Regions from separate parts of the Shinella sp. WSC3-e genome, predicted to be linked through region 3. Evidence: riboswitches for the same ligand, from Rfam matches in the RefSeq annotation. Region 3 holds a riboswitch; each other region holds the start of a gene.

Region 1 (3,268 bases), on a different replicon from region 3:
GAAGGCGTGGATCGCCTCGCGGCCTTCGCGCGAGGTCTGCCAGTGATTGCCCGAGCCGACCTCGATGCCGAGGGCGCAGGTGCGCTGCTCCATCGCGGCATTCATCGCCTCGATCATGTGCAGCGGCTGCTCCAGCGCATGGGTCTGCGAATATTCGGGGTGCGCGGGACCGCAATGATAGCATTCGACGTAGTTTTCGACGGCGAGCTTCCAGTTGGCGGCAACCGGGTAGCTTTCGCGGTGGGCAACCTTGGCGCTTCCCCAGCCATACTGGCCACAGGTCGCATGCAGGAGGTGCTCGACCTCGGAAAACGCCAGCGGCACCTCGGCGAAGGAGATGAAGATCAGGCCTTCCACGACGCGGACATGCAGCGTCTTCAGCCCATGGTCCTCCCGCCTGAAATCCTTCGGCATCAGGCGCGCGGCGCGCAGGCTGCCATCATTGCCATAGGTCCAGGCGTGATAGGGACAGACGAAGACCCGCGCATTGCCCTTCGGCTTCGTGCAGACCTCCGCGCCGCGATGGCGGCAGACATTGAGCATGGCATGGATCGAGCCACCCGGCGCGCGGGTGACGATGACCTGCTCGGTATCGATGCGGAAGACCTCGAAGTCGTTCACGTCGGGGATGACGCTCTCGTGGGCGATGCAGTGCCAGTGGCGCCGGAAGATGCGCTCCATGTCGCGCCGGTAGATTTCCGGATCATGGTAGAATGGGCGGGCGAGACCATGGCCCGGCCGGTGCCCGGCAACAAGCCGGTCGATGAAATCAGCAGTTTTGTCGATTAAGGCTTCCGCGGTCGTTACCATGCTCGTTTCCCATAAATACCGGCTTTTGATCAGTATTCAGGGATGGAAGAACTAAAACAAGATCAATGGCTTGCTCCTATTAATCGATAAAATCGATCACGACGTCAGGCGCCGGAGACGGTTTCATGTCGCGATTGGAGATTCCGCGATCTTGCCGCACACGGTGCACCTCCCTCGCGCATCCTCCGGCGGAAATGCCAAATCCGGCAATCGGATCATCGGGATGCGATAGATCGGCCGAAGAATAGATCGCCCGTTCCGGGCTGGCAGACGGGCCGACGGAGCCGGGCCGGGCTTCCTGAATGCGTCATCGTGGTGGGTGGGTGACCGGCATCCGCGATCCGCCATGGCCGGGGCGTGCTCGAAGATCATCGGCGCCTTTCGGGAATCGGGCCGAGGCCGGCAGGCCGGTTGACAGCACCGACCGAGGCTGTAGGTTCACCGCGTCATGGTTCTCCTGCCGTCGGCAGGAGCTAAGAGGGAATCCGGTGGAAGACCGGAGCTGTCCCGCAACTGTAAGCGGTGAGCCTTTCGCCCACGATGTCACTGGCAGAGATGCCGGGAAGACGGGCCGAAGGCCTCGACCCGCAAGCCAGGAGACCTGCCTGACATCGTGTGATTCCGTGGTCGGGGTGTGCCGCAGGAATGACGGCTGTCACCGCAGGCGCTGTGAGAGAAACCCGTCATTTCGATGCCGCCTCGCAAATGAGGCAGCGTTGACGACCAAGAGCACCAGTCCTTCTTCGAGCCCCCCGGCGCCGGACGCCGTGCTGCTCCTTGCCAAGTCCGCCTTCGCCGCCGCACCGCACCAGGACATGCGGCGCCTCGCCACGCTCGCCGAGGGCCTCGCCGGCGCCCGGATCGTACGCTTCGCCTTCACCGAACAGGGCACGCCCTCGCTGCGCGAGGCCCTGCTCGATCTCGTCGAAGAAAATGCCGGCAGGATCCTTCTCGTCCCGCTGATGCTGCCGATGGAGCCGAGCTTTCACAACTGGCTGACGAAAACGCTGAAGCGCTGGCGGGCGGCCGATCCGCGTCCCTGGCCGTCGCTGTCGATTGCCGCAAGCCCTGCCTCCAGCACCGTCATGGCGCGCCTCATCGAAGACCTTGCCGGGACGTCGCAGGACCTGGATCTGTCCGCCCCTGCCCGGCCGGCCGCCGAAGGCTCGCTCGTGCCGGCGCAGAAGCGCCGCGTGCTCGTCTGCCAGGGCGGCCCCTGCAACTCGGCCGGCGCGGACGCCATCTGGGGACACCTGCGCAACCAGCAGGAGCGGCAGAAGCTGCGCGTGACCGGCGATGGCGTCATGACCGCCAAGTCCACCTGCCTCGGCCCCTGCAACCTCTCGCCCGTCCTGCAGGTCTTCCCGGAGGGGACCTATTACGGCGGCGTCACGGAAGAGGCCGTCGACCGGATCATTGCCGAACACCTCGTCGGCGGCCGGATCGTCGAGGCCTACGCCTATCACCCGACCGGCCGCAAGCAGCGGCTGCGCCATCTTCCCGAACAGACCTGAAGGAGAGACCATGTCTTCCAAAATCCTTTCGCGCCTTGCTGCGGCCTGGCTCGCCGCGATCGCCATAGGCGGCACAGGCCCGGCATCCGCCGCCGAGCCGCTGCATGTCGGCGCCACCTACATCACGAGCGGGCTGGACCCGGCCAAGGGGTCGAACGGTTGGGCGCTGGTCAGCCACGGCGTCGGCGAAAACCTCTTCACCGTCGACAAGGACGGACGGCTGGTGCCGGCGCTCGCCGAAAAGGCCGAGCGCACGGGCGACCTCACCTGGACCGTCACGCTGAAGCCGGACCGGTCGTTTTCCGATGGCTCGCCGGTGACGGCTGCCGCGCTCGCCGCCGGCTTCGACCACACCTTCGCCACCAACAAGGCCGCGCTCGCGACAGGCGGCAGGCTGACCTTCGAGGCCGCCGACGACCTGACGTTGAAGATCACCACGGAAAAGCCGGTCGCCTTCCTCCAGGCGCTCTTCGCCGAATGGCCGCTGATCGCCTACACGCTCGCCGACGACGGCAGCGCCGTCTTCACCGGCCCTTACCGGATCGCCGACTTCAAGGCCGATACGGCGCTGGCGCTGGAGCCGAACGCGCATTTCTCCGGCGCGCAAACGCGTTCCCCGGTGGAATTCCGCCGGTTCGGCGATGCCCAGAGCATGACGCTGGCGCTGGAATCGGGCGAGCTCGACCTCGCCTTCGGCCTGCCGTCCGAGGTGGTGGGCCGCCTGAAGGCCAATCCGGACCTGACGATCAAGTCCTTCCCGGTCGGCTACCAGTATCTCGCCTTCCTCAACACGGCTCGGCCGGCCCTGGCCGACGTGAAGGTGCGCCAGGCGCTCGACCTTGCCTTCGACCGCAGGGAGCTGGCCGCCGCGATCAACGGCGGGGAACCGGCAACCGGCGCCTACGCCGCCTACTTCCCCTTCGCCGGCAAGGAGCCGCGGCCGA
Region 2 (3,268 bases), 1.3 Mb from region 3:
GAGATTGGGGAAGAGAACGGCAAAGAGGCCCCAGAATAGCAGCTGGGTGTAGATCGGTGTGCCCCGGAAGAACCACACCCAACCATAGGCGATGCCGCGAAGAACAGGGTTCTCGCTGTCTCGCATGACAACGAGCAGGCCAGCGACAACGATCGCTACGGTCATGGCAACAACCGTCAGCAGAAGTGTCCATCCCACGCCCCGAATGACCTGCGGCGAAAAAAGGTACGTCAGGTACACATCCCAATGGAAGTTGGGATTGACCGAAACCGCCTGGCCGATCTGCAGGGCGAGAATGGCAAGGACCGCGACCGCGAGCCAGCGGCCGGGATGACGGCGCGGAACCACGATGTTTCGCGTGATCGCTGGCTTCTCTACGGCGACCGGCTTGAAGCCGGTCGCAATGTTTTCAACATCGGAAGCCATGAGCTCAGATCTTGACTTCAGGGTTCACGAGCGCCTTGTCGACGATAACGGAGCCGACGCCCCAGGTGTCGAGCAGGGCCTTGTAGGTGCCGTCTGCAATCAGGGAATTGATGGTGTCTGCGATGAGTTGCGTCAGTTCCATGTCTGCCTTTGCAACGGCGATCCCGTTCGGACCGTGCTTGCTCAGCGCGCCGCCGGCCGGCTTGAGAGTTTCAAAGGCTCCGCTCGACTGTTTGGCAGCATAACCGATGCCGGCCTCACCAGAGACCGTGGCGTCCGCGCCGCCCGCAGCGACGCGGGTCAGCGCTTCAGGCTGCTTGGAGAATGGCAAAATCTCGATTTCGGCTTTGCCAGCCTGCTTGCAAAGATCATTTTCGGCGATGACTGCCTTTTCGTGGTAGCTGCCGGACTGGATGGCAATCTTGCGGCCGCAAATATCGGCTGGGTCGAACTTAGTCGGGTTGCCGGCCTTGACGGCCCACATGCTGCCCGTGTCGGCATAACTGACGAAATTGACCGCTTTCATACGCTCGTTCGTGATCGAAAAGGCAGAAACGCCGATGTCGAACTTGGTTCCGAGAGCGGGCAGAATGGCCTCGAAGGCCGAGGTCTGAAAGTCGATCTTGACGCCGAGCTTCTTGCCGATCGCGTTGGCAATGTCGACGTCGATGCCTTCCGGCGTCTGTCCATCCTTCTCGCTCAGGAATTCCCAGGGTGCATAGGCGGTGTCCGACCCTATGGTCAGGACGCCGGCCGCCTTGATTTTTTCGGGCAAACGGGAGGCCAAGACCTCCTCGACCTTGATCGCCGAGGCGTCGAAACTCTGAGCAAAGCTTTGACCGCTCAAGGCAGTCAAAGCGAAGGCGGTGACAATTGAAACATGAGTCAGGATCTTGATCATTTTTGTTCCCCATCTTGTTTGCGGCGGACCGGGTGACGCTTGGGAGGACCGACGTCTCCCTCGTCCGACACGCGCACTATGGGATGAGCGCAGTCGGCCGTCCAATAATAAGATCGGCCCACTCTATTCCAACAGGTTATTGGGTGACGCGCCGAAATCAGGCCGTTGACTTGCGCTGACTGTTGGCTACGGTGTCGTCGATGGTTCCTGACATGCCAAGCGACGTCAGGTGAAAAGGGAACACGGTGAGGACTACCCATCAGGGGCCGAGACCGTGACTGCCCCCGCAACTGTGAGCGGCGAGCAACCTCCAAAGACCACTGGTGAACCTCGTTCGGAGGCGCTGGGAAGGTGGAGGACGCGACGACCCGCAAGTCAGGAGACCTGCCATCACGAATGAAACCGAACCGGGCGGGGAGTCCGGTCAGGAGCAGTGATGGCGAAAGCATCTTCCCGGCCGGTGGCGACACCTGCCTATTCCGTGGTTCAATCCGCGCCGCATCAGATCCTTGTTTGCAAAGGCTGCAAACGGACGGAGCGTTACCGCCGGCCCGGCGGAACCATGATCGCGAACCTGCGCGCGTCCATTGCCGAAACGAGCCTCTCCGACCAGTTCGAGGTTACGGGAACCGCCTGCATGGGCGGCTGTGACCAGCCGTGCTCGGTCGCCGTTCGTGCTCCCGAAAAGGCGAGTTGGCTCTTCTTCAACCTCGATCCAATCGAGGACGTGGCCGACATCGTGCGCTTTGCGCAGCTCTATGCTCAGCTTGACGACGGCTGGTGCCGCTCCGTCGATCGACCCGGCAAGCTCGCAAGCAACATCCTGGCGCGCCTGCCGGCGATGATCTATCGCCCGGTGCGTTCCACGTCATGACCCACGCAGCAACCAGCACCTGCTATCGAAGGACCCCACGATGGAACGTGTTGCCCCGACGACTGCCACCGCTATGTCAGAGCATTGGAATGCTCGGGCATGGAAGTTTGACGCCGCGGCGTCCCATCGGCGCGACGCCTCGTCATGGCGGGCAGTGTTCGAAGCCGCACTCGGCAGCAGGCCTCAGGACGTCGTCGATCTAGGGTGCGGGACCGGAGCGTGCGCGCTCCTCGCGGCGAGCCTTGGCCATCGTGTCACGGCCGTCGATGGCTCTCTCGAAATGCTTTCTCATGGAAGAACCGCTGCTGCCGAGGCCGGCCTTGAGATCGACTTCATCCACTCGACCATGGACGAAGCGAAGCTTCCGGCGTCAAGTGCCGATGCCGTCGCGATACGCAATGTCCTGTGGACGCTCGAAAACCCGCCGGCCGCACTGACCCTGGCGCGCGAAATCCTCCGGCCAGGCGGCAAACTTCTGCTGTCGGATGGGCTTTGGTATCGCCAACGCGTCAACAACAGTCGCGAAATCTTCGGGACAAACCTGCCCTTCTATAACGGTCTGACCGAGACCGATGCGCGTGCGCTGATCGCTGGCGCCGGCTTCCGCTCCGTTGAAAGCTGGCGCCACCTGATGCCCGGCGACCCTTACGGCTCCGTTTATGACGATCCGGATACCCCGATCACCTTCTTCGTTCTCACCGCAATCGCTCCGGAGTGATTTTCATGTCTCGCAATCTTTGGTTTTCCGCTTTCGTAACGGCGATGCTCGTCTCCCCCTTTTCCGTCTTTGCGCAGGAGGAGCTTCGCGTCGTGGAGCCGTTCCAGCTGCAACGGCTCGATACCCAGACCGGGGGGTTCCAGCTTCGCGCCAACAGCGTCACGGAGACGCTGGTACAGACGAATCCGGAGGCGGCGGTGCTGCCGGCGCTGGCCGAGCGCTGGGAGACATCGGCCGATGGCCTGAAATGGACTTTCTTCCTGCGCCCCAACGTCACCTTCCACGACGGAACCGCGATGACGCCGGAGGCCGTCGCGGCATCCTTCAAGGCGCTCCTTCCGACCGGCAA
Region 3 (3,268 bases):
TGCGGCCGAAGCGCACGATGCGCTGGACGATCGACGGCCGGTAGCCGATGCGCTTTTCCAGCAGCTTGCGCTTCTTGCCGACGAGGAAAGCGGCGACATTGGCCTCGTAGTCGAGATCCTCGACATGCGCCGCGGCGTCTTCCGCCGTCATCGCCAGCGCCGTCTCGGTCACCTCCAGCTCGGACTTGCCGGAGCGGCGGGCGAAACGCTCGATCGTGTTGCGGTACTTGTTGCGCGAGCCGAAATCGAGGTCGCTGTAGTCGGACCCCTGGCGGAGCGCCTCGTCGAGGCGGCTGACGCTCTCGAACCAGACGGGCCATTCCGTGTCGTCCACCGCGCGAAGGCTCTTGATGAGCGAACTCATCGTGACATTGCCGGAGGAAAGCCGGTTGTTCTCCGCGACGATCAGCTCCTCGAGGTCGCTGCCGCGGCTCTCGATCTTGCGCTCCAGCCACTGGATCACCGCGCCGGAGGCCTGCAGGCCGTCACGCAGGCGATAGAGCAGTTGGATGACGAAGGTGTTGTCCTCGATGAAGCTTTCCAGCGTCTGGAGATGCGCGATGGACTTTTCCGGATCGTTGAGGCGGATCAGCTCGTCGGCCACCTCATTGGCCTTGAAGCGCATCTTGCGCGAGCGCTCGACGCGGCTGGAAATGCGGCGCAGGTTCTCCAGCAGCACGAAGCGGATGAAGGAGGGCAGCGCCCAGAGTTCCCCGATCTTCAGCGCGTCGATCTTCTGGAAGCCCTGCACGAAGGCGGTGAGGCCCTCATGCGAGACGCCGCTATGGGTATGCGCGACATAGAGCCAGGCGAGCGCCAGCGTGCGCGGCATCACCTGCCCTTCGATCTCGATGGTCGGAAGCTGGCGATAGAAGCGGCGCGGGAAGTCGCGGCGGACCTCCTGGATCGCCTCTTCGACGACATAGTAGTTGTCGAGCAGCCATTCGGCCGCCGGGGTGATCTGGGCACCCGCCTCGACATCCTTGGCCGTGGCGCGATAGACGCGGAAGATTTCCTTCTCGTTTTCCTTGTGCCGGGCGCGGAATTCGAAGGGCTGGAAGCCGGGAAGCGGCGCGCTCTTGTCGCGCGCCAGGGCCTCGCCGCAATCGGCCAGCTCCTCCAGCGTCAGATAGGTGGCGCGGATCGAATCGTTATAGTCGATCTGCTTGGCGTCAGCGTCGCGCGAGGAGGCTTGCGGCGTATTGTGAAGGGGCATGTTTCTGATTCTGGATCCGGCCATGTTGAACCATCCGGCAACGGCCTTTGTGCCGAACGGTTTTTTGCGGGCAGGCTTCATCTCGGTGCCGCGATCAGCCATGGGACCAAACGGCGCCCGGACGACGCGGCTGGGGTGGACATGGCTCAAGCGACACGCTGGTTGGCATCCTGGCCGCGTGGTGCATGAAAACGGCATTTTTTAGCCGTAAGGACAGAGACTTGCAACATGTCAACAGGACCGGATGGCGCAGCATTGACCCTCATCTGCGGTTTTGGTGAATCGCGCGCTCCGCGTATCGGGCGAAGGGGCGCATAGGACGGGCTGATGCCAAATGCGCGAGACCGACAAAAGTTCCGGGTGCCCGTGCCGGGCTGTGCATGAGCGATCCCGCCATTGACTTGCAGCCCCGCCCAAGCCAGTCTGCCGGCGTCAGGGTCTTCCGAGTCGATTGGGCTCGGAGGCTAAGAGGGAAGCCGGTGCGATGCTCCGAAAGGAGCGCCAAGACCGGCGCTGCCCCCGCAACTGTGAACGGCGAGCTGCTGTCGCTCCAGGCCACTGGTGGATGTCACCGGGAAGGCGAGACAGACGCGATGACCCGCAAGCCAGGAGACCTGCCCTGACAGTCGTAACGTCCATGGGCGGGGTGTCCCAGTGGTGCGCTTGCTTGTCGCCCCGCGGCGACGTTCCAGCAGCGTGCGTCCGGTCATCCCCCAATTTTCCGATTGGGGAAGAAAATGCTTGCCATCACCAATGACGGTCCTGCCGGCACCGGAAAGCCGGAATCCATCTTCATCTCCTGGCTGCTCTGGCAGCCGCGCGGCGCCGACCTCGCCGTCGAGGCGCTGAAGGAGGTGCAGAAACTTTCGCGCTACGAAAACGTCGATCCGGATATCGCCCGCCTGAAGGCGCTTTTCGCCTCGCTGGCCGGGTCGGATCGGCTGATGCACTGATCACGGCCGCATAAAGACATATTGACATAAAGATATCTTTATGTGATCTCCGATGCAGGATTATTGCACCGGAGGGCTTTGCCATGGCCAAATCGCACCTGGACACCCTGTTCGGCCCCGAACTGCCGCCGCGCGACGGACGCGAGATCCTCGCCGCCCTCAAGGCCGCCGCGCGCGAGCGCATCCTCGTGCTCGACGGCGCCATGGGCACGGAAATCCAGACGCTCAAGCTGGTGGAGGAGGATTTCCGCGGCGACCGCTTCGGCGACTGCGCGTGCCACCAGCAGGGCAACAACGATCTCCTGACGCTGACCCAGCCGGCGGCGATCGAGGACATCCACTACCGCTATGCGCTCGCCGGCGCGGATATCCTCGAGACCAACACCTTCTCCTCCACGACCATCGCCCAGGCCGACTACGGCATGGAGGACATGGTCTACGAGCTCAACCGCGACGGCGCGCGTCTTGCCCGCCGCGCCGGCCTCAGGGCCGCCGAGAAGGACGGCCGCCGCCGGTTCGTCGCCGGCGCGCTCGGCCCGACGAACCGTACCGCCTCCATCTCGCCGGACGTCAACAATCCCGGCTACCGCGCCGTCACCTTCGACGATCTGCGCATCGCCTATGCCGACCAGGTGCGCGGCCTCATCGACGGCGGCGCCGACATCATCCTCATCGAGACGATCTTCGACACACTGAACGCCAAGGCGGCGATCTTCGCCACCCGCGCGGTCTTCGAGGAAAGGGGCATCGAACTGCCCGTCATGATCTCGGGCACGATCACCGACCTTTCCGGCCGCACACTCTCCGGCCAGACGCCCGAGGCCTTCTGGAACTCGGTGCGCCACGCCGAGCCCTTCTCCATCGGCCTCAACTGCGCGCTCGGCGCCAATGCCATGCGCGCCCATCTCGCGGAGATCTCGTCCGTCGCCCAGACCTTCGTCTGCGCCTATCCCAATGCCGGCCTGCCGAACGCCTTCGGCAAATATGACGAGACGCCGGAGGAAATGGCCGCGCAGATCGAGGGCTTCATGCGCGATGGCCTCGTCAACATCGTCGGCGGCTGCTGCGGCTCGACGCCGGACCATATCCGTGCCATCGC

What was found. Region 3 has a riboswitch for cobalamin ahead of AABF56_RS18505 (hypothetical protein). Riboswitches for the same ligand answer to the same signal wherever they lie in the genome.
Region 1: linked by a shared signal. The riboswitch ahead of AABF56_RS28125 ((2Fe-2S) ferredoxin domain-containing protein) and the one ahead of AABF56_RS18505 (hypothetical protein) in region 3 are both predicted to bind cobalamin.
Region 2: linked by a shared signal. The riboswitch ahead of AABF56_RS01860 (DUF1636 domain-containing protein) and the one ahead of AABF56_RS18505 (hypothetical protein) in region 3 are both predicted to bind cobalamin.

What each region holds. Positions count from the first base shown of each region.
Region 1 covers NZ_OZ000532.1:305,187-308,454, forward strand. The annotation lists gene AABF56_RS28120 (aromatic ring-hydroxylating oxygenase subunit alpha) at 1-810, opposite strand, end outside; cobalamin riboswitch at 1,242-1,433, shown strand; gene AABF56_RS28125 ((2Fe-2S) ferredoxin domain-containing protein) at 1,527-2,324, shown strand; gene AABF56_RS28130 (ABC transporter substrate-binding protein) at 2,335-3,268, shown strand, end outside.
Region 2 covers NZ_OZ000530.1:369,216-372,483, reverse strand. The annotation lists gene AABF56_RS01870 (amino acid ABC transporter permease) at 1-426, opposite strand, end outside; gene AABF56_RS01865 (ABC transporter substrate-binding protein) at 431-1,327, opposite strand; cobalamin riboswitch at 1,512-1,733, shown strand; gene AABF56_RS01860 (DUF1636 domain-containing protein) at 1,764-2,201, shown strand; gene AABF56_RS01855 (class I SAM-dependent methyltransferase) at 2,242-2,919, shown strand; gene AABF56_RS01850 (ABC transporter substrate-binding protein) at 2,925-3,268, shown strand, end outside.
Region 3 covers NZ_OZ000530.1:3,765,981-3,769,248, forward strand. The annotation lists gene AABF56_RS18495 (GH36-type glycosyl hydrolase domain-containing protein) at 1-1,216, opposite strand, end outside; gene AABF56_RS18500 (hypothetical protein) at 1,215-1,421, shown strand; cobalamin riboswitch at 1,635-1,852, shown strand; gene AABF56_RS18505 (hypothetical protein) at 1,954-2,169, shown strand; gene metH (methionine synthase) at 2,253-3,268, shown strand, end outside.